DNA from 4 places in the Pseudomonas sp. LBUM1653 genome. Region 1 is predicted to be linked to each of the others. Evidence: predicted binding sites of a transcription regulator. Region 1 holds the regulator's gene; each other region holds the start of a gene.

The links. Region 1 encodes sigma-54, which starts transcription at its own class of promoters, with help from an activator protein. Its sites were predicted from a motif close to ANTGGCATNNANNTTGCTNT; they were not measured.
Region 2: the regulator sigma-54 is predicted to act here: its motif matches at 2,969-2,988, upstream of glnK (P-II family nitrogen regulator).
Region 3: the regulator sigma-54 is predicted to act here: its motif matches at 3,648-3,667, upstream of ACA054_RS23795 (CmpA/NrtA family ABC transporter substrate-binding protein).
Region 4: the regulator sigma-54 is predicted to act here: its motif matches at 1,919-1,938, upstream of flgB (flagellar basal body rod protein FlgB).

What each region holds. Positions count from the first base shown of each region.
Region 1 is NZ_CP166803.1:951,479-956,807, forward strand. It holds gene ACA054_RS04190 (ZIP family metal transporter) at 1-127, shown strand, start outside; gene ACA054_RS04195 (HPr family phosphocarrier protein) at 710-985, opposite strand; gene rapZ (RNase adapter RapZ) at 1,001-1,858, opposite strand; gene ptsN (PTS IIA-like nitrogen regulatory protein PtsN) at 1,861-2,325, opposite strand; gene hpf (ribosome hibernation-promoting factor, HPF/YfiA family) at 2,338-2,646, opposite strand; gene ACA054_RS04215 (RNA polymerase factor sigma-54) at 2,722-4,215, opposite strand; gene lptB (LPS export ABC transporter ATP-binding protein) at 4,400-5,125, opposite strand; gene lptA (lipopolysaccharide transport periplasmic protein LptA) at 5,125-5,329, opposite strand, start outside.
Region 2 is NZ_CP166803.1:6,870,629-6,875,957, forward strand. It holds gene sutA (dormancy-specific transcriptional regulator SutA) at 1-306, opposite strand, end outside; gene ACA054_RS31180 (secondary thiamine-phosphate synthase enzyme YjbQ) at 408-833, opposite strand; gene ACA054_RS31185 (ammonium transporter) at 1,049-2,386, opposite strand; gene glnK (P-II family nitrogen regulator) at 2,422-2,760, opposite strand; gene ACA054_RS31195 (accessory factor UbiK family protein) at 3,183-3,443, shown strand; partial or broken gene ACA054_RS31200 (BRO-N domain-containing protein) at 3,826-4,269, shown strand; partial or broken gene ACA054_RS31205 (HigA family addiction module antitoxin) at 4,281-4,543, opposite strand; gene ACA054_RS31210 (GNAT family N-acetyltransferase) at 4,736-5,269, shown strand; gene ACA054_RS31215 (hypothetical protein) at 5,306-5,329, shown strand, end outside.
Region 3 is NZ_CP166803.1:5,303,567-5,308,895, forward strand. It holds gene rlmKL (bifunctional 23S rRNA (guanine(2069)-N(7))-methyltransferase RlmK/23S rRNA (guanine(2445)-N(2))-methyltransferase RlmL) at 1-1,578, opposite strand, end outside; gene rmf (ribosome modulation factor) at 2,107-2,322, shown strand; gene ACA054_RS23790 (quinone-dependent dihydroorotate dehydrogenase) at 2,536-3,555, opposite strand; gene ACA054_RS23795 (CmpA/NrtA family ABC transporter substrate-binding protein) at 3,785-4,996, shown strand; gene ACA054_RS23800 (ANTAR domain-containing response regulator) at 5,012-5,329, shown strand, end outside.
Region 4 is NZ_CP166803.1:5,679,388-5,684,716, reverse strand. It holds gene ACA054_RS25620 (chemotaxis protein CheV) at 1-765, shown strand, start outside; gene cheR (protein-glutamate O-methyltransferase CheR) at 812-1,639, shown strand; gene flgB (flagellar basal body rod protein FlgB) at 1,981-2,388, shown strand; gene flgC (flagellar basal body rod protein FlgC) at 2,392-2,835, shown strand; gene flgD (flagellar hook assembly protein FlgD) at 2,851-3,573, shown strand; gene flgE (flagellar hook protein FlgE) at 3,606-4,955, shown strand; gene ACA054_RS25590 (ribonucleoside-diphosphate reductase subunit alpha) at 5,171-5,329, opposite strand, start outside.

The DNA of each region.
Region 1 (5,329 bases):
GATGCTGTTGGTGGTTACCCATGAAGTCATTCCCGAGTCGCGGCGGCACGGTCACGACAAGCTGGCCAGCCTTGGGTTGCTGATCGGGTTTTGTTTGATGATGGTGATGGATACGGCGTTGGCCTAAAAAGATCGTAAGAACGCGGTTCGAGCCTGCGGCAGCTCCTGGATGGATCGTGTTTCCCAAGGAGCTGGCTTGTCGGCTATGAGGGCCACATCGTAGCGATGGCGGCCTCGCAGCCGACCAATCTCTTGCGGCTATACCCGATCTATTGTGGGAGCGAGCCTGCTCGCGAATGCGGCCTGACAGCCGACCTGGATTTTGTTGACTGAGTACATATCCATTCCTGCGGTAACGGCCACTTATGGTTTCGCCCTTACGGCGAGTCACTTGGAAAAGCCCCAAGTAACCAAGGGCTCTTGCCCCTGGCGTTCGGTGCCTCGCTAAGGCTCGGCATGCCCTCGCTCCGGTCCTGCTCCGTGGGCCCGCCGCCATCGGCCATCCATGGCCGGGGGCGGCTAACCCGGCATCCATGCCGGGTTGCCCACTGCGCAGAACCTCCACTCGGCCTCTCGAGGGGGCAAGAAAATCAAAAACAAAGCCAAAGCAAAAGCCAGAGCGAGGCGGCCTGCCGGTCGGCCTGATTTTATGTTCCGTGTAGATGCCGCAGGCTCGGCCAGCGTTCGGGCGATCTTTTGATCTTGACCTTTACTCGCCTTCGTCGAAGAAGTTGTTGATCAACGTCACCAGCGCATCCAGCGCTTCCTGTTCCTGCTCGCCTTCCGTGCTTAGATAAATCTTGGTGCCCTTGCCGGCAGCCAGCATCATCATTGCCATGATGCTTTTACCGTCGACAGTGGTCTCTGGCGTGCGTCCTACCCTGATCGTGCAATCCTTGAATTGACCGGCGATCCCAACGAATTTTGCCGAAGCGCGCGCATGCAGGCCCAGCTTGTTGATGATTTCGATTTCCAGAGCAGGCATCGCGGTGTGAATCCTTTAGCTGAGGTCGCGGTGGCGAACCTGGACGTTCTTCAGGGATTGCTGCAGGACCTGGCCAAGACGTTCAGTCAGGTAGACGGAGCGGTGATGGCCGCCGGTGCAGCCAATGGCAATGGTGACATAGGCACGGTTGCTGGCGGCAAAGCGTGGCAGCCATTTGAGCAGGTAAGTAGAAATGTCCTGGAACATTTCCTCGACATCGGGTTGCGCCGCCAGGTACTCGGCCACCGGTTGGTCGAGTCCGGACTGCTCGCGCAGTTCCGGCTTCCAGTAAGGATTGGGCAGGCAGCGCACATCGAAGACCAGGTCGGCGTCGACCGGCATGCCACGCTTGAACCCGAACGACTCCACGAGGAATGCCGTACCGGGTTCCGGCTGGTTCAGCAGGCGTAGCTTGATGGTATCGCGCAGCTGATACAAATTCAGGCTGGTAGTGTTGAGCTTGAGATCGGCAAGGTCGGCAATCGGTCCGAGCAGGGTGGTCTCGTCGTTGATCGCTTCAGCCAGTGAGCGGTTGGCATTGCTCAGCGGGTGACGCCGACGGGTTTCCGAGAAACGTTTGAGCAGGGTTTCCTCATCGGCATCCAGGTACAGGACATCGCACTGGATATGGCGGCTGCGCACTTCTGCCAGCAACTCGGGGAACCGCGACAGGTGACTTGGCAGGTTGCGAGCATCGATGGATACGGCAACCAGCGGTTGTGCCAGCTCGGTGTGTATCAGCGCTCGCTCGGCCAGTTCGGGCAGCAACCCGGCAGGCAGGTTGTCAATGCAGTAGTAGCCGTTGTCCTCGAGGACGTCGAGGGCGGTACTTTTACCGGAGCCGGAACGCCCGCTGACGATGATCAAGCGCATGATTAATGACCGTTTTGCTCGTCCAGGACAACCTGATACAAGGCTTCATTGCTCGGGGCGCTGCGCAGTTTTTCGCGCACTTCCTTGCGGTCGAGCATGCTGGCGATCTGGCGTAACAGCTCCAGGTGCGCATCGGTAGCGGCTTCCGGGACCAGCAGAACGAACAGCAGGTCAACCGGGGCACCGTCGATGGCGTCGAAATCGATGGGTGCATCAAGGTGCATCAGGGCGCTGATGGGCGAGGTGCAACCCTTCAGGCGGCAGTGAGGAATGGCGATGCCGTTGCCAAAACCGGTTGAGCCGAGTTTTTCACGGGCAATAAGAGCCTCGAAGACATCTTGCATCTCCAGATCCGGCACTTCTTTGTGGATAAGGTTGGCAATTTGCTCGAGGGCTTTCTTTTTACTGCCGCCCGGCACGTTCACCAGGGAACGGCCGGGGGTCAGGATGCTTTCAAGTCGGATCATGGGTTGGGAGTGTTAACGACCCGTAGCGCCCTGGAGGAGGCTCTGGGTCTTTTCCTTATGCTTTTTGAGTTGTTTATCCAGCTTGTCGGTAAGGGCGTCGATTGCCGCGTACATATCGGTATGTTCCGCGTTGGCGACCACTTCATTGCCGGGAATATGCAGCGTGGCTTCGATTTTCTGCTTCAGCTTTTCGACCGTCATCGTGACCTGCACGTTGGTGATCTTGTCGAAATGTCGCTCCAGTCGTTCGAGTTTTTCGCCGATGTAGGAGCGAAGAGGTTCGGTCACTTCCAGTTGGTGTCCACTGATGTTGACTTGCATACAGCTTCTCCTTCGTTGCCAGTGCATAAAGCGGCAGATCCAGATGATCTGCCACTGGAACGCTGTGGCGTGGCCCTACATCAACCGCTTGCGTTCGCTCGAAGGCGCGATCCCCAGGGATTCGCGGTACTTGGCGACGGTGCGGCGAGCCACCTGAATGCCTTGTGCCTCCAGTAAACCAGCGATCTTGCTGTCACTCAACGGCTTTTTCTGATTTTCCGCGGCAACCAGTTTTTTGATGATCGCGCGAATCGCCGTGGACGAGCATTCTCCGCCCTCGGAGGTGCTGACGTGGCTGGAGAAAAAGTATTTCAATTCATAGATGCCCCGAGGGGTATGCATGAATTTCTGCGTGGTCACCCGTGAAATCGTCGACTCGTGCATGCCGACCGCTTCGGCGATGTCATGCAGCACCAATGGTTTCATGGCTTCGTCGCCGTACTCCAGGAAGCCGCGCTGATGCTCGACGATCTGTGTGGCCACTTTCATCAGGGTTTCGTTGCGGCTTTGCAGGCTTTTGATGAACCAGCGGGCTTCCTGCAGCTGATTGCGCATGAAGGTGTTGTCGGCGCTGGTGTCGGCACGGCGAACGAAGCCTGCATACTGGGCGTTGACCCGCAGGCGAGGCACCGACTCCTGGTTGAGCTCCACCAGCCAGCGCTCGTTGTCCTTGCGCACGATCACGTCCGGAACCACGTATTCGGCTTCGGTCGACTCGATTTGCGAGCCCGGGCGCGGGTTGAGGCTCTGGACCAGTTCGATCACCTGGCGCAGTTCATCTTCCTTGAGCTTCATGCGGCGCATCAGCTGGCTGTAGTCGCGGCTGCCGAGCAAGTCGATGTAGTCAGTGACCAGGCGCTTGGCTTCGGCCAGCCAAGGCGTCTTGGCGGGTAGCTGGCGCAATTGCAGCAGCAGGCATTCGCCCAGGTTGCGCGCTCCGATGCCGGCGGGTTCGAATTGCTGGATGCGGTGCAGGACGGCTTCGATTTCGTCCAGTTCGATGTCCAGTTCCGGATCGAAGGCTTCGAGGATTTCCTCCAGCGTCTCGTCCAGATAACCCTGGTTGTTGATGCAGTCGATCAGGGTCACGGCGATCAGGCGATCGGTGTCGGACATCGGTGCCAGGTTCAATTGCCACAGCAGGTGGCTTTGCAGGCTCTCGCCGGCCGATGTGCGGGTGGTGAAGTCCCACTCGTCGTCATCGTTGCTCGGCAGGCTGCTGGCGCTGGTCTGGTAGACGTCTTCCCAGGCGGTGTCGACAGGCAGTTCGTTGGGAATGCGCTCGTTCCAGTCGCCTTCCTCGATGTTATCGACCGTCGGGGCGCTTTCCTGGTAGGAGGGTTCCTGGATTTCGGTGTTGGGTTTGTGTTCGGCGTTGTCGGCCAGAGGGTCGGAATTGTCGAAGTCGTCGCCTTCTTCCTGGCGCTCGAGCATCGGATTGGACTCCAGGGCCTCCTGGATTTCCTGTTGCAGGTCCAGGGTCGACAATTGGAGCAGGCGGATGGCCTGTTGCAGCTGCGGTGTCATCGTCAGCTGCTGGCCCATTCTCAAGACTAGCGATGGTTTCATGGCAGGGGCTTAACACCTTATTCGCCGGCGCACATGCGCCATCCACTACAGGGCGCCGGAGCGCCAAACATAAGCAAATTATATGCCCGAAACCGCGGCGTTTGCCTAGAGCGCTGTAACAATAAAAAAAGGTTGATTTTTTATTGCGGCAAGCGTTTGGGCGACCCGCCGGACACCTCGACGCTTACAGACGGAATTCATGCCCCAGGTACACTTCCTTCACCAGGTCGTTGGCCAGGATGGTTTCAGCGTCGCCTTCGGCGATCAGTTGGCCATCGTTGACAATGTAGGCGGTTTCGCAGATATCCAGGGTTTCGCGGACGTTGTGGTCGGTGATCAGCACGCCGATGCCCTTGGCCTTGAGGTGGTGGATGATCTGCTTGATGTCGCCCACCGAGATCGGGTCCACGCCGGCGAAAGGTTCGTCGAGCAGGATGAATTTCGGGTTGGTGGCCAGTGCCCGGGCGATTTCCACCCGGCGGCGTTCGCCACCGGACAGGCTCATGCCGAGGTTGTCGCGGATGTGGCTGATGTGGAACTCCTGCAGCAGGCTTTCCAGTTCCTTTCGGCGACCGGCCTTGTCGAGTTCCTTGCGGGTCTCGAGGATGGCCATGATGTTGTCGGCCACCGACAGTTTGCGGAAGATCGACGCTTCTTGCGGCAGATAACCGATGCCCGCCTTGGCGCGACCGTGCATCGGCTGGTGGCTGACGTCGAGGTCATCGATCAGCACGCGGCCCTGATCGGCCTGTACCAGGCCGACGATCATGTAGAAGCAGGTGGTCTTGCCGGCGCCGTTAGGGCCGAGCAGGCCGACGATCTGGCCGCTGTCGATGGACAGGCTGACGTCACGCACGACCTGGCGGCTCTTGTAGCTCTTGGCCAAGTGCTGGGCTTTCAGAGTTGCCATTACGGGGCCTTTTGCTCTTCGGTTTTCTTTTTCGGCTGGATCACCATGTCGATGCGCGGACGCGACTCGGTCACCTTGCTGCCCGTGGCGCGACCGGCGCTGGCCAGCTTCTTCTCGGTGTCGTAGACGATTTTTTCGCCCTGGGTGACGTTGTTGTCCTTATCGATGACTTTGGCCTTATCGATCAGTACTACGCGGTTTTGC
Region 2 (5,329 bases), 1.1 Mb from region 1:
GTACTTGTTGTCAGGCTTCTTGGGAGGATCGGCGACCACATTGGCCTCCACTTCCTGCACCCTGCCACCACGAGCCAGGAACTCTTCCATGGCCTTGGCCAGGGCGTCACGCTCCTTGTTCTTGGCTTCGACACTCGGCAGTTCATCTACCGATACCGCTGCCTTGGCCTTGCCTTTGGCGGTCGGAACGGGGGCATCACCGCCGTCGTCTTCAGCGACGTCTTCCGCCGCTGCTTCCAGACCTTCTTCGGTTTCGTCGTCGTCGCCTACTTCGAGGTCGTCGTTTTCCAGATCATCGTCGCTCATGTTCTACCTCATGACTTGCGAAAAGCAGATTAGTTATAGCCCAGCTTTGCCTTCTGTCGAAGGCTGCCGGAAAAAAATCAACAGCCGCTGCTGACCAGCGGTTATGCCCCTTCACCGTGCACGGTGGCGAGGACTTTACGGGCACCGCCATGATCACGGTGCTCGCCCAGATAAACGCCTTGCCAGGTCCCTAACGCCAGTCGGCCCGCCGAAATCGGCAAACTGAGCTGACAGCCAAGCACGCTGGCCTTGAAGTGCGCCGGGAGGTCGTCCAGACCTTCGTCGTTATGCTCAAAGCCGTCTGTTCCTTGTGGGATCAGACGATTGAAAAATCGTTCGAAGTCGCGACGTACCGCCGGATCGGCGTTCTCGTTGATGGTCAACGACGCCGAGGTATGCTGTATCCACAAATGCAACAGACCGACCCGACACGCCTTGAGTTCAGGCAGGCCGGCGAGTAACTCGTCCGTTACCAGATGAAAGCCCCGGGGCCTCGCCCGAAGGGTTATCAGAGTCTGTTGCCACATACAGTTCTCCGCACGTCCGGGGCGCATTCTAGCGCGCTCTGGGAAAAAACAAAGGCCCTGATCATCCTTCATTCCTGTAAGCCTTCGACCGTACAAATACACTCGACGCAAACATCGTAAAACCTGTAGGAAAAAACCTTTCAGCTCGACCTTCAATGTCAAATTTCGGACAAAAAAATGCCCGGCAAGCCGGGCAAGTTTTTTCATGCGCGTGCTTACAAGTTGTAGCCGCGTTCGTTGTGAAGCGCCAGATCGATACCGACCGCTTCTTCTTCTTCGGTGATACGCAGGCCCATGACGGCGTCCAGGACCTTGAGGATGATGTAGGTGACGATCGCGGTGTAGATCACCGTGAAACCCACGCCCTTGAGCTGAATCCAGACCTGTGCACCGATATCGGTGACAGTGCCGAAACCACCCAGGGCCGGTGCAGCGAACACACCGGTAAGGATCGCGCCGAGAATACCGCCGATACCGTGCACGCCGAAGGCGTCCAGGGAGTCGTCATAGCCGAGTTTGCGTTTCAGGGTGGTAGCGCAGAAGAAGCACACCACGCCCGCTGCCAGACCGATCACCAGGGCACCCATCGGGCCCACGGTGCCAGCGGCAGGAGTGATCGCAACCAGACCAGCCACGACACCCGAAGCAATACCCAGTGCGCTTGGCTTGCCGTGGGTGACCCACTCGGCAAACATCCAGCCCAGGGCAGCGGCAGCGGTAGCGATTTGCGTAACCAGCATCGCCATACCGGCAGTGCCATTGGCCGCCGCAGCGGAACCGGCGTTGAAACCGAACCAGCCGACCCACAGCATGGCCGCGCCCATCAGCGTGTAACCGAGGTTGTGCGGCGCCATCGGGGTGGTCGGGAAGCCTTTACGCTTGCCCAACACCAGGCAGGCAATCAGACCGGCCACACCGGCATTGATGTGCACCACGGTGCCACCGGCGAAGTCCAGAACACCCCAGTCCCACATCAGGCCGCCGTTGCCGGACCAGACCATATGCGCAATCGGTGCATACACCAGGGTGAACCAGATGCCCATGAAGATCAGCATCGCGGAGAACTTCATGCGCTCGGCGAAGGCACCGACGATCAGCGCCGGGGTGATGATCGCGAACGTCATCTGGAAGGTGATGAACACCGCCTCAGGGAACAGAGCTGCCGGGCCGGTCAGGCTGGATGGCGTGACACCGGCGAGGAAGGCCTTGCCCATGCCACCGAAGAACGAGTTGAAGTTGACGACGCCCTGCTCCATGCCCGTGGTGTCGAACGCGATGCTGTAGCCATAAATGACCCACAGGACGCTGATCAGACCGGTAATGGCGAAGCACTGCATCATCACGGAAAGAATGTTTTTGGAGCGAACCATGCCGCCGTAGAACAGCGCGAGGCCGGGAATGGTCATGAACAGCACGAGGGCTGTCGAGGTCAACATCCAGGCGGTGTCGCCGGAGTTGAGGACTGGGGCCGCCACTTCGTCTGCCGCCATGGCCAGGCAGGGCATTACGAAGGACAACAGGGCTCCTAGCCCTGCGAATTTACGCAGAGTCATTTTGTTTTCTCCTGGGGCGTTGGGTTTGTGGCGGCTTAGATTGCGTCGGTATCGGTTTCGCCGGTACGGATGCGAATCGCCTGTTCCAGATTGACCACGAAGATCTTGCCGTCCCCGATCTTGCCGGTGTTGGCCGCCTTGGTTATCGCCTCGATAACCCGGTCGAGATCCTTGTCGTCAATGGCGACATCAATCTTCACCTTTGGCAGGAAATCGACCACGTACTCCGCGCCGCGATACAGCTCGGTGTGACCCTTCTGCCGACCGAAGCCTTTGACTTCAGTAACGGTAATGCCCTGCACGCCGATCTCGGACAACGACTCGCGCACGTCGTCCAACTTGAACGGCTTGATGATGGCAGTGACTAGCTTCATGAAAACTCTCTCCCGAATTTGGTGGACTTGCCCCAGGAAAACAAACCCGTCTCAAGTCTAAGCGCAGTGCCTGGCTTTGTAACGCATCGTCGGCCTTACCTGCCCATCCGACGCCAGCTAACCGCTCCTTGCGAAACACTCCCCCGCGTTTCGCCTGGCGCACTGCATTCGTCACAGCGACTGCATCAGTGCATGGGTCATCAGCATCTAAGCAGAAAGCTTGCCATCTCCACAAAACACTTTGATTTCAAGCCTTTGCCAACAGATCGCGACCACTTCACAACAACACCCAACGCGTTACGCACAATAACGGTGCGATGCCGTCCGTCCGCATGCGCGAAAAGCGTGCATCCCTTGCCCGCGGAATTGACTATAGACACTGCGTGATACACTGCCTGCCATTGCTACCAGGACATTCCCCCATGCTCGCGCCCAAAGACTTCCTAGACGCCCTGACAGGCACCGCCTCCCGCCTCTTCAGCGGCGACACTCCGCTGCCGAAAAGCGAAATCGAAAGCCAGTTCAAGGCGCTGTTGCAAAGCGGGTTCAGCAAGCTGGATCTGGTTAGCCGGGAAGAGTTCGATAGCCAGATGGTTGTGTTGGCGCGTACCCGCGCCCGCCTCGAAAGCCTCGAAGCGAAAGTGGCGGAGATGGAAGCGAAGCTGAACCCACCAACCGAATAACACCGCGGTCCCTGTGGGAGGGGGCTTGCCCGCGATTGAAGGTCGGCACGACCTTCAGCTTCACCTGTAGGAGCTGCCGCAGGTTGCGATCTTTTGATCTTCAGCCCCGCAAAAATCCCGGCAACGTCCTACAAAGTTCTCATCCGCCGTCTGATTGCGCCGCGATGCTCCGGTTCCTAAGCTCACCCCCAGCTGAATGTTCAGCACTGGGTTTGGCGACCTGGATAGCATCCGACGCACCGCGACCACATTCGAACCGGAGGAGCTCTCTCCATCTCGAATTATGGCGGCTCTGTGTGGGAGACCTTCGGGTCTGCCGGTTTTTTCCGGATGCACCGGTTCGCCAACCCGCGCATAGCTGCCACCCTTTTTCGTTTGGTGACGTCCTTGGTTCAGCGCCCGCGACCTGGGCCGATTACTACGCATCTACCTCAATGACCGCCAACTCCGAAAACTCGATCCCGACCAACACCAAGCCGTAAAAATGCTTGTCTACGGCAACATCGAAAACACCCTGCTGGTCAGCGAATCCGGTGTCTACGCCCTCCTTGTCTACCACTACTGCCACGAATACCGAGCGTTACGTGAATGGCTCACCCACGAAGTCGTCCCCGCCCTGCGAGATGCCCAACACCCCGCCACAACCGTACGCCCGCAACTGAGCCTGCTCAACTGGCCAGAAATTTCATTGAGCTTGCTGCATTGGAACAACCAGCCGTGGATTCGGTTGCAGGATGTGCCGTAGATGGTGACGGAGCGGGAGCGGACAAGACGTCCGGCGACCCCGTGGTGGAAGCGGGCTTCACGAGTCTTGCAGTTGCTTTGAATACTTAACGTTCAACCACGCTCGATCTGGGCTAAACGCAAATCATAGGTCGATTGCAGATTCAGCCAGAGCTCGGGTGTGGTGTCAGGTGGATGGATAGCTTCTTCGCCAGACCAGCACCAACACCGCTCTGCTGACTAACAACCTCGCTTACTTCAGCCTCAGGCTCGTTCAGCCAGCTGGCCAACGCTGAGGTTGAAATGCCCAGCGGCTTCAAAAACTCCTCGCTAAGAATTTCACCAGGATGAATCGGGCGCATTCCATTCCTGTTCATTCACGTTACCTACGTCTGAATTCAACGAGATCATAACCAGCAACCTTCAGCCAGCAAGACCTGCCACACTCTTTCACCGACGTCCTTCAACTATCTCGGCACGGTCCTACAAAACGCAGCTCTCCCGCCTGATTTATCAGTCCCCACCCTTTTCTTTACGCTTTTCGCCTTGTTATTCGATAGACGCTAGCAATGAGAAGAAAAGGAAAAGGCACCGAACTTCGAAACCAGACTTACAAATCAAATGCACGAATGCTCGCATGTAAAATTTTCATCGAAGACTGTAAATCTCGGACTAGGAAACTCAACACCGAGGCCGTTAGGTTCGACCCAATAACTCCCGCTGCGATAGCTGCCTGTCACCCGTGGATAGAAGCCGCACTCTACCCGTGGGAAAACGTGCCGGATTGGAAGTGCAAAGATGCCAAGGGACTGGATTTGGCCATCTGGTACGAAGAGAAACTATGCGGCCTGTGTTATGCCACTCCGCGTAAAAGCACTATTTGCATAAAGATCGTTCTTTTGCAGGGCCACCCAGACAGGTCTCATCCTCTTCGTGGCTTGATCGCCCCGATGGCGCTGCTGGCTACAGATACCTATGCACGAATGCTGGGGTGCAATGAAATAGAGATTCAGGATCCTGACCCAAATGTCGTCCCCTATTACCAGAAACTCGGATTCAGCTTCGACCCGACCAATCGACTTGTCATTTACCTGGACGATTAATAGTATCGATCTCACTCCCAGGCACAGGAGGTGTCCATGATTCACAAAAAGCGAAAAGCC
Region 3 (5,329 bases), 2.7 Mb from region 1:
GGCCTGCGGGATCGCCGCCAAAGCGTCGAACATGCGCTCCGAAGCCTTCTGCGGATCAATGGATTTCGGTGCGGCGTATTCCTGGACGTGGACCCAATCGTGGTACAGGTCGATAGCCATGGAGTATTCCGGCATGTCGGCATCGTAGACGCGATAGCAGTCGATGCCTTCACGCTTGACCCACTTGCCCAGCGCCTTGAGGTTTTTCTGCAGGCGGTTGGCAAACATCTGCCCGCCTTCGCTCAGGCGCGGCTGCTCGATCACCGGTGCCGGTGCTGGCGTCGGTTTGATCGGGTTGCCGTTCTTGTTGTACTGGCGCTCTTGCGGCTCGCTCGGCGCCTGATCGTAGACCGCCTGTTCACGCTCGGCCTGACGCTGCTCTGGGGTACGACGCTCGCCGGTGACGAACTGATCTGGCAACACCTTGATCAGCAACAGCTTGCACGGCAAGGCGCCGTTCCAGAACGAATACTGCTTGTGGCTGCGGATACCCATGCGCTTGCCCAGGTCCGGGGCGCCGGTAAACACCGCGGCTTCCCAGTTGAGGCAAGCCTGACGCAGGCGTTCGCCAAGGTTCTGATAGAGGTAGAGCAGGCTCGCCTCGTCGCCCAGACGCTCGCCGTACGGTGGGTTGCAGATCACCAGGCCTTTCTGGTTCTGGTCCGGACGCGGCTCGAAGGTCGCGACTTCGCCCTGGTAGATCTTGATCCACTCGCTCAGGCCGGCACGTTCGACGTTGTTGCGCCCTGGTTGAATCAGGCGCGGATCAGCTTCGTAACCGCGAATCCACAACGGTGGCTTGGCCATACCGGCTGCGGCGCGCTCGCTGGCTTCTTCATGGAGTTTTTTCCACAGCGCCGGTACGTGACCGAGCCAGGCGGTGAAACCCCATTGCTCGCGGCGCAGGTTCGGCGCGATGTCGGCAGCGATCATCGCCGCTTCGACCAGGAAGGTGCCGACACCGCACATTGGGTCAGCCAGAGCTCCGCCTTCAGCCGCAATGCGTGGCCAGCCGGAGCGGATCAGGATCGCCGCCGCGAGGTTTTCCTTCAGCGGCGCCGCGCCTTGCTGCAGGCGATAGCCGCGCTGGTGCAGGCTATGGCCGGACAGATCGAGCGAGAGGATCGCTTCACCGCGATCCAGGCGCAGATGGATGCGCAGGTCCGGGTTGAGCTTGTCGATGGACGGACGGTCACCCTGCGGGGTGCGCAGTTTGTCGACGATGGCGTCCTTGACCTTCAAGGCGCCGAAGTGGGTGTTGTCGATGCCCGAGCCGTGACCGCTGAATTCGACGGCCAGGGTGCCGTCATTGAGCATGTGGTCTTGCCACTCGATGTCCAGCACACCGTGGTAGAGGTCTTCGGCGTCTTTCATCGGGAAACGCTTGAGCACCAGCAGCACCCGGTTGGCCAGGCGCGACCACAGGCACAGGCGATAAGCGGTTTCCATGGTAGCCATGCCACGCACGGCAGAAGTGTGCTCACGTGCTTCCTCAAGGCCAAGCCCGACGGCTTCCTCGATGAGCAGGCCTTCAAGGCCTTTAGGGCAAGTGAGGAAGAGTTCGAAACGATCGGACATGAGGATTCGGAGCCTTTGCTGAGTGGACCGGCAACGCATTGCCGGCCCGGTTTTCAATCAGGCGCTTTTCTCGAAGAGCGCCCGCGTGGCACGAAGGTGTGCCGTTCCACCCTTGCTGCCCGGGTTAAATGAGCTTAGATGCAAGGACAGATAAAAAAGTTGATGCAACAAAATGACATAAGTCGACCCTTCGTCGAATAGTCCGTCCTGGCAACGGGAGGCATTCTCAGCAAGGGATGAACCTGATCATCTAACGCAGGGCCGATCATACCGGGGTTTGATCAATAAATTCGCCACAAACATCATGTTACTTAGTGCCATAGCACATTAACGGTTACGTCCTTATGACAAAACGATCATTCCCTCGATGTGACGCATTGGTTAGAACTCAATACAGGTTGGCGGCGCAATGACGCCAACACCTTGGCTCGTCACGCCGGCAACGAGCCCCCAACGGCAGAGTTTTTCTGCCAGACCTCGATTGAGGTCGACGCGATACATACAGTCAACAAGTGAGGGCAACACCCTATGAGAAGACTTAAGCGTGATCCGTTGGAAAGAGCATTTTTGCGCGGATATCAATATGGCGTTGGTGGCAAATCCCGTGAGCTTTGCCCATTTACTCTACCGTCGGTACGCCAAGCCTGGATTAACGGCTGGCGCGAAGGACGCGGCGACAATTGGGACGGTATGACCGGCACTGCGGGAATCCACAGACTCAACGAACTTCACGCCGTCGGCTAACACAGGGCACACACTCCGACACACAATCTGATTATGTAGCGAATTAACCACGCACGTCCCATCCGGACGGCGGGCTACGGCCCAAGGGCTCCTTTGAAGGGGCCCTTTTTTATGCCTACTGTATGGCCAGACACGATCCCTGTAGGAGCACGGCTTGCCGGCGATGGCGTCCTTGAGACCGCTATCGCCGGCAAGCCGTGCTCCTACAAGGGATCAGCGCAAGGCTGCTATGGCGTCTACGGACTCACGGATGAGCGCCGGGCCCTTGTAGATGAAGCCCGAGTAGATCTGCACCAGGCTCGCGCCCGCGCTGATTTTCTCCGCCGCGTGCCGGCCTTCGGTGATGCCGCCCGCCGCGATGATCGGCAAGCGACCGCCCAGTTCCGAGGCCAGCACCTTCACGGTGTTCGTGCTCTTGTCACGCACCGGCGCGCCGGACAGACCGCCTGCCTCGTCACCATGCTCCATGCCTTCGACACCCACGCGGCTCAAGGTGGTGTTGGTGGCGATGACAGCGTCCATTCCGGTTTCGATCAACGCCTGCGCGACCTGCGCGGTTTCTTCGTCGGTCATGTCCGGCGCGATCTTGATCGCCAGCGGCACGTGTCTGCCGTGACGCAGCGCCAGTTCTGCTCGACGCGTGGCGAGGTCGGCCAGCAGCTGCTTGAGCGAGTCACCGAATTGCAGGCTGCGCAGGCCCGGGGTATTGGGCGAGCTGACGTTGACCGTCACATAGCTGGCGTGGGCGTAGACCTTGTCCAGGCAGATCAGGTAGTCGTCCACCGCGCGTTCGACCGGGGTGTCGAAGTTCTTGCCGATATTGATGCCCAGCACGCCCTTGTACTTGGCGGCCGCCACGCGGGCCAGCAGGTGATCGACGCCAAGGTTGTTGAACCCCATGCGGTTGATGATCGCCTCGGCCTCCGGCAGACGGAACAACCGGGGTTTCGGATTGCCCGGTTGCGCACGCGGGGTAATGGTGCCGATTTCGACAAAACCAAAACCCAGTTGCGCAAAGCCGTCGATGGCGGCGCCGTTCTTGTCCAGGCCGGCGGCCAGGCCCACCGGGTTCGGGAAGTCCAGGCCCATGACATTCACCGGCAGTTTTGCCGGGGCCTTGCACAGCAAACCGTTGAGCCCCAGACGTCCGCCCGCGCCGATCAGGTCCAAGGACAGATCGTGGGAGGTTTCCGGGGAAAGTTTGAACAACAGCTGACGGGCCAGGGTGTACATGGGCGGGTTTGACTCGATTGGCGGCGAAATGAGGCGGCGATTATACCCGCGCATCGGGGTCGCAAGCGAGGCGCGCGGCAAAATCAGCGGGCGATGGCATATGCCTTGCACCAGCATAGGCATCAGCACGCAGGCCAAAGGCGGAATGCGTGCCAGGACAATGGCGTCGTCAGCCGGCCCTGCTTATACGGGGTCAGGGACGACGTTTTTTTTGGAAGGTGCGAAATCGATGAACGAACCCTCAACCGGCCCCTTGGCCTGGGTCAATGGCAGCGATGCCCCGGAAAAGACCGAAATCAACCTCGGCTTCATGGCACTGAGCGACTGCGCTTCGGTGGTGGTCGCCGCCACCCAGGGCTTCGCCCAGCCCTACGGACTGACCTTGAACCTAAAGCGCCAGTCGTCCTGGGCCAACCTGCGGGACAAACTGGTCAGCGGCGAACTCGACGCTGCCCACAGCCTGTACGGCTTGATCTACGCCGTGCACCTGGGCATCGGCGGTGTGGCTCCCACCGACATGGCGGTGCTCATGGGCCTGAACCAGAACGGCCAGAGCATCAATCTCTCCCACGGCTTGCAGGCCGTCGGCGTGACCAGTCCTGAAGCACTGGACCGTCACGTGCACCAAACTCGCCCAAAACTGACCTTCGCCCAGACCTTTCCCACCGGCACCCATGCCATGTGGTTGTACTACTGGCTGGCGAGCCAGGGCATTCATCCGCTGCACGACGTCGACAGCGTTGTGGTGCCGCCACCGCAAATGGTGGCGCACCTGCAAGCCGGGCGTATCGACGGCTTTTGCGTCGGCGAGCCCTGGGCCGACAGCGCGGTGAAGCAAGACCTCGGTTTTACCCTGGCCACGTCCCAGGCCATCTGGCCCGATCACCCGGAAAAAGTCCTCGGCTGTACGCGCGCCTTCGTCGAGCAATACCCCAACACCGCCCGTGCGCTGGTGATGGCGATCCTCGAAGCCAGCCGCTTCATCGACGACAGCAGCGAGAATCGCCGCAGTACCGCGCAATTGCTCAGCGCACCGCAGTACCTCGATGCGCCGCTGTCGTGCATCGAACCGCGGCTGCTGGGTGAATACGCCGACGGCCTTGGTAACGAATGGCAAGACCCGCACCCGCTGCGCTTCCATGGGCAAGGGGCGGTCAACCTGCCCTACCTGTCCGATGGCATGTGGTTCATGACCCAGTTTCGTCGCTGGGGCCTGTTGCGCGACGACCCCGATTACCTCGCCGTAGCCCGTCAGGTGCAACAACTAGACTTATACCGTGAGGCCGCCTGCGCCGTCGGTGTCGCCGCCCCCGGCAATGAGATGCGCAGCAGCCAGTTGATCGACGGCATGGTCTGGGATGGTTCGGACCCGGCCGGTTATGCCCGCAGCTTCAAGCTGCACGCCATGAGCGACAGCTCGCCACTTCTCGCCAGCCGCTGACAGGAGACTGCAGACATGTTGCGTATCCTGCTGATCAACGACACCGCGAAAAAAGTCGGCCGCTTGAAGGCAGCCCTGACCGAGGCCGGTTTCGAGGTCATCGACGAATCCGGGCTGACCATCGACCTGCCCGAACGCGTCGAAACGGTGCGCCCGGACGTAATCCTGATCGATACCGAGTCACCAAGCCGCGATGTCATGGAGCAAGTGGTACTGGTCAGCCGCGACCAGCCACGGCCGATCGTGATGTTTACCGACGAACACGACCCCGATGTGATGCGTCAGGCGATCAAGTCCGGGGTGAGTGCCTACATCGTTGAGGGCATTCACGCA
Region 4 (5,329 bases), 2.3 Mb from region 1:
CCTGTCGTGTGTGGTGTGGCGAATATCCGGGGGGCGACCATTCCGATCCTTGATCTGGCGATGGCGACCGGTTCCGGTGGCTTGAAGGACAAGAACAACCCCTTCGTGATCATCACGGAGTACAACACCAAGACCCAGGGCTTCCTGGTGCGCTCGGTGGAACGCATCGTCAACATGAACTGGGAGGAGATTCATCCACCACCCAAGGGCACGGGGCGTGATCATTACCTGACGGCGGTGACTCGGGTCGACAACCAGTTAGTGGAAATCATCGACGTCGAGAAGGTGCTGGCGGAAGTGGCACCGACCCCGGAAGCGATTTCCGCCGGCGTGGTGGATGTCGAGACCCAGCACAAGGCGCTCTCCTTGCGCGTGTTGACGGTCGATGACTCGTCGGTGGCGCGCAAGCAGGTCACCCGTTGCCTGCAAACGGTCGGTGTTGAAGTGGTGGCGTTGAACGACGGTCGGCAAGCGCTGGATTACCTGCGCAAACTGGTCGACGAGGGCAAGAAGCCGGAGGAGGAGTTCCTGATGATGATTTCCGACATCGAGATGCCGGAAATGGACGGATACACCCTCACGGCCGAGATCCGCAACGACCCTCGCATGCAAAAGCTTCATATCATCCTGCATACTTCGTTGTCGGGTGTGTTCAATCAGGCGATGGTGAGGAAGGTCGGTGCCGATGACTTCCTGGCCAAATTCCGTCCTGATGACCTGGCATCCCGGGTAGTCGACCGGATCAAAGCAGCAGACATCAGCTAGGGGCGTTCGGCCCCCGGCAGTCAACACGATTTTAGAGGCGGCAGCATTGTCTACGGGTAATTTGGATTTCGAACAGTTCCGGGTGTTCCTGGAAAAAGCCTGTGGCATTTTGCTCGGTGAAAACAAGCAGTATCTGGTCTCCAGCCGTCTCAACAAACTGATGGAGCAGCAAGGCATCAAGTCCCTGGGTGAGCTGGTCCAGCGCATTCAGAGCCAGCCGCGCAGCGGGTTGCGCGAGATGGTCGTGGATGCGATGACGACCAACGAAACCCTATGGTTTCGTGATACCTATCCGTTTGAAGTGTTGAAGAACAAGGTGCTGCCCGAAGCGATCAAGGCCAGTCCCGGCCAGCGTCTGCGGATCTGGTCGGCGGCGTGTTCGTCGGGCCAGGAACCGTATTCGCTGTCGATGTCCATCGACGAGTTCGAGCGATTCAATGCCGGGCAGTTGAGGATGGGCGTGCAGATTGTGGCCACCGACCTTTCCGGTACCATGCTGAACAACTGCAAGACCGGCGAGTACGACAGCCTGGCCATCGGTCGCGGCCTGTCCCCCGAGCGGCTGCAGCGTTATTTCGACCCTAAGGGGCCGGGGCGCTGGGCGATCAAGGCACCGATCAAGAGCCGGGTCGAGTTTCGCTCGTTCAACCTGCTGGACAGCTACGCGAGCCTTGGCAAGTTCGACATCGTGTTCTGTCGCAACGTGCTGATCTACTTCTCCGCCGAAGTGAAGAAGGACATCCTGTTGCGCATTCACAGCACGTTGAAGCCGGGAGGTTATCTGTTCCTCGGTGCGTCCGAAGCGCTGAACGGATTGCCGGATCATTACCAGATGGTCCAGTGCAGCCCGGGGATTATTTACCAGGCGAAGTGATGCAAAAGCGGCGGTCATAAAAACGGGAGTCCTCAAGGACTCCCTTTTTTATGACCGCCGCTTTTGCATCACGTAGGAGCTGCCGCAGGCTGCGATCTTTTGATTTTGTTTTGTTAAAGATCCAGATCAAAAGATCGCAGCCTCCGGCAGCTCCTACAGGGAACGTGTTGCGTCGACTAAGCGGCAGAAAAGCGGCATCCAGCGGAAACCGGTTGCCGCTTTTCTGTCGTTGCCGCCTGGACCTGTGCTCGCAAAGCCCCGGTTTATGGGCTTTTTTGAATTGGCATGACGCTTGCTATGTCCATCGTACGAAAAATCAGGTCAGCCGAAGGTTTCCCGACATGAGCATCAGCTTCGATAAAGCGCTCGGTATTCACGAAAAGGCATTGGGCTTCCGCGCTCAGCGTGCCGAAGTCCTGGCCAACAACATTGCCAACGCCGACACCCCGAACTACAAGGCTCGGGACCTGGAGTTCTCGAAAGTGCTCGAGGCGCAGAACGATAAAGCCAAAAACGGCACCTTCGCCCTGAACATGACCAACAGCCGTCATATCGAAGCCCAGGGTCTAGGCAATGGCGACGAGTCGCTGATGTACCGCACGCCGATGCAACCGTCGATCGACCAGAACACCGTGGACGCCCAGCTGGAACAGTCGAACTACGCGGAAAACTCCGTCAACTTCCAGGCCAGCTTCACCCTGCTCAACAGTAAATTCAAAGGGCTGGTGTCAGCCCTGCGCGGAGAGTAAGTCATGTCTCTATCCAGTGTTTTCAACATTGCCGGTAGCGGCATGAGTGCCCAGACCACGCGCTTGAACACCGTGGCCTCGAACATTGCCAACGCCGAGACTGTCTCGTCGAGCATCGACCAGACCTACCGTGCGCGTCACCCGGTGTTCGCCACCATGTTCCAGGGCGGCCAAGGCGGTGGCAGCGATTCTCTGTTCCAGAATCAGGACGCGGCCGGTCAAGGCGTGCAGGTACTGGGCGTAGTCGAAGACCAAAGCAACCTTGAAGCACGCTACGAGCCGAACCATCCGGCCGCCGATGCCAAGGGCTATGTCTACTACCCGAACGTCAACGTGGTGGAAGAAATGGCTGACATGATTTCCGCGAGCCGTTCGTTCCAGACCAACGCCGAAATGATGAATACCGCCAAGACCATGATGCAGAAGGTCCTGACCCTCGGTCAGTGATAAGGGGCGACTCAGATGAGTGTTACCGATACCACCAGTGGCCTGAGCCTCAACGACATCCTGGCCAACTCTTCGATCAAGACCAATACCAACTCCGATAGCCTGGCATCGGCAGCCGGTAGTGCCACGGGCAAAAAGGCCCTGGGCAAGGATGCGTTCCTGCAATTGCTGGTGACCCAGCTGAAAAACCAGAACCCGCTGGAGCCTCAGGGCAACGGCGAGTTCGTGGCGCAGCTGGCGCAGTTCAGCAGCCTGGAAGGCATCACCACGCTCAACAGTACCGTGTCCGGCATCGCCGGCAACTACAACTCGTCCCAGGCGTTGCAGGCTTCGGCACTGGTCGGGCGTTCCGTCATCGCGCCGGGCGACAAGTCCGTGGTCGACACCACGAAGGGCATGACCGGTTCGGTGGTCATACCGCAGTCGGTGGCTGAAGTGTCGGTGAAAATCACCGACAAGGATGGCAAGACTGTCCGCACCATCAAGCTGGACGATCAGCAGGCCGGCACCAGCAGCTTCACCTGGGATGGCAAGGACGATGCCGGCAAGGTCGTTGATTCGGGTACTTATACCTTTGCGGCGAACACCACCATCGATGACAAGGGCGTGGCACTGGTCACCAACCTGCCGGCAACGGTCAACAGCGTGACCATCAGCCAGACCGGCGGTGAGTTGATGCTCAACCTGGCCGGGCTCGGCAGTGTCGCCCTGTCCAAAGTGCAAACCATTGGTATATAGAGCCGACTAACGCGGCACAAAAGGAGTGGAATATGTCTTTCAACATCGGCCTTAGCGGTCTCTATGCCGCCAACAAACAATTGGACGTCACCGGTAACAACATCGCCAACGTTGCAACCACCGGCTTTAAATCGTCCCGCGCAGAATTCGAAGACGTGTACTCAGCGTCCAAACTGGGTACGGGCAGCAAGGTCACCGGCAGCGGCGTGCGTCTGGCCAACGTTTCCCAACAATTTACCCAGGGCGATATCAGCGCCACCGGTAATGTGCTGGACATGGGCATCAATGGCTCAGGCTTCTTCGTATTGAACAACAGCGGCTCGTTGTCCTACACCCGTGCCGGTACGTTCAAGGTCGACAAGGAAGGCTACGTTACCAACAGCGATGGTACCTCGCGCCTGCAAGGCTACGGTGTGGATGCCAATGGCAAGATTGTCAACGGCGTATTGACTGACCTGCGTATCGACACGTCCAACTTGGCGCCGAAATCCACCACCGCGGTGTCGTCGACGATCAACCTGAACTCTACGGCTCCCGTGATCGATCAGACTGTGGCGGCCAACAAGTTCGACCCGAGCAAGTCGGAAACCTTCAGCAAGCAGTTCAGTACTCCGGTTTTCGACACTCAGGGCAACCAGCACACCATGGATCAATACATGGTCAAGACTGGGCCGAACACCTGGGACACCTATACCCTGATCGATGATCGCAATCCGGACGGCAGCGACCCGACGGACGCTGCGACACCGCCAATCGCTTCGACCATGACCTTCGACACATCGGGCAAACTGGTGTCGGTCAGCACGCCGGTTCCGCCCACCGTGCCTCCGACCATTCCAACGCCTGCCCCGGTGATCAGTAATGAGCTGAAAATCACCGACTGGACCCCGGGCACAGTCAAGGATGGCGTCTGGACGGCCAATGGTGCAGCCGCCGATCCGGACGGCCTGACGATTGCCATGGGTAACACGACTCAGTTCAACGCCGACACCGCACGCTCCATTCCCGTGCAAAACGGTTATGCCACGGGTCAGATCACCAACCTGACCATCGACGGCAGCGGTGTACTGTTGGCCAACTTCAGCAACTACCAGACCAAGCCGATTGGCCAACTGGCGTTGGCCAGCTTCACCAACGAACAAGGTCTGCAGCCAGTCGGCGGTACCAGCTGGAAAGAAACCTACGCCTCGGGCATCCCGGGTTACGATGCGCCGGAAACCGGCTCGCTGGGTTCGATCCGCTCCAACTCCCTGGAAGAGTCGAACGTCAACGTGACCAATGAACTGGTCGATCTGATCAAGGGGCAGAGCAATTACCAGGCGAACGCCAAGACCATCTCTACCCAGAGCACCATCATGCAGACCATCATTCAAATGGCCTGATGCGGGTTAGCTCAAAGCGCTGCACAAGGAGCCCCTCGCAAGAGGGGCTTTTTTTTAGATCAAAATCGCAGCCTCGCTTCGCGAGACAGCTCCTACAGAGATCGCCTTTCAATGTAGGAGCTGTCTCGCGAGCGAGGCTGCGATCTTTTTCATGGGCAAAAGAAAACCCCCGGCAGACCAGGGGCCTGTCGGGGGTTTGGCGTTACCGGCTCAGCTTATTGGCAAGCTTCGCAATCCGGCTCGTCGATGGCGCAAGCCTTTGGCACTGGAGCAGGGCCGGCAGGTGCTGCCAGGACCGAATCTTCACCGTGGTTGCCACCGCTGGAAACAGCGTTCAGCTTACCGGTGTTGATGGTCGACTTCTCGGTGCTGGT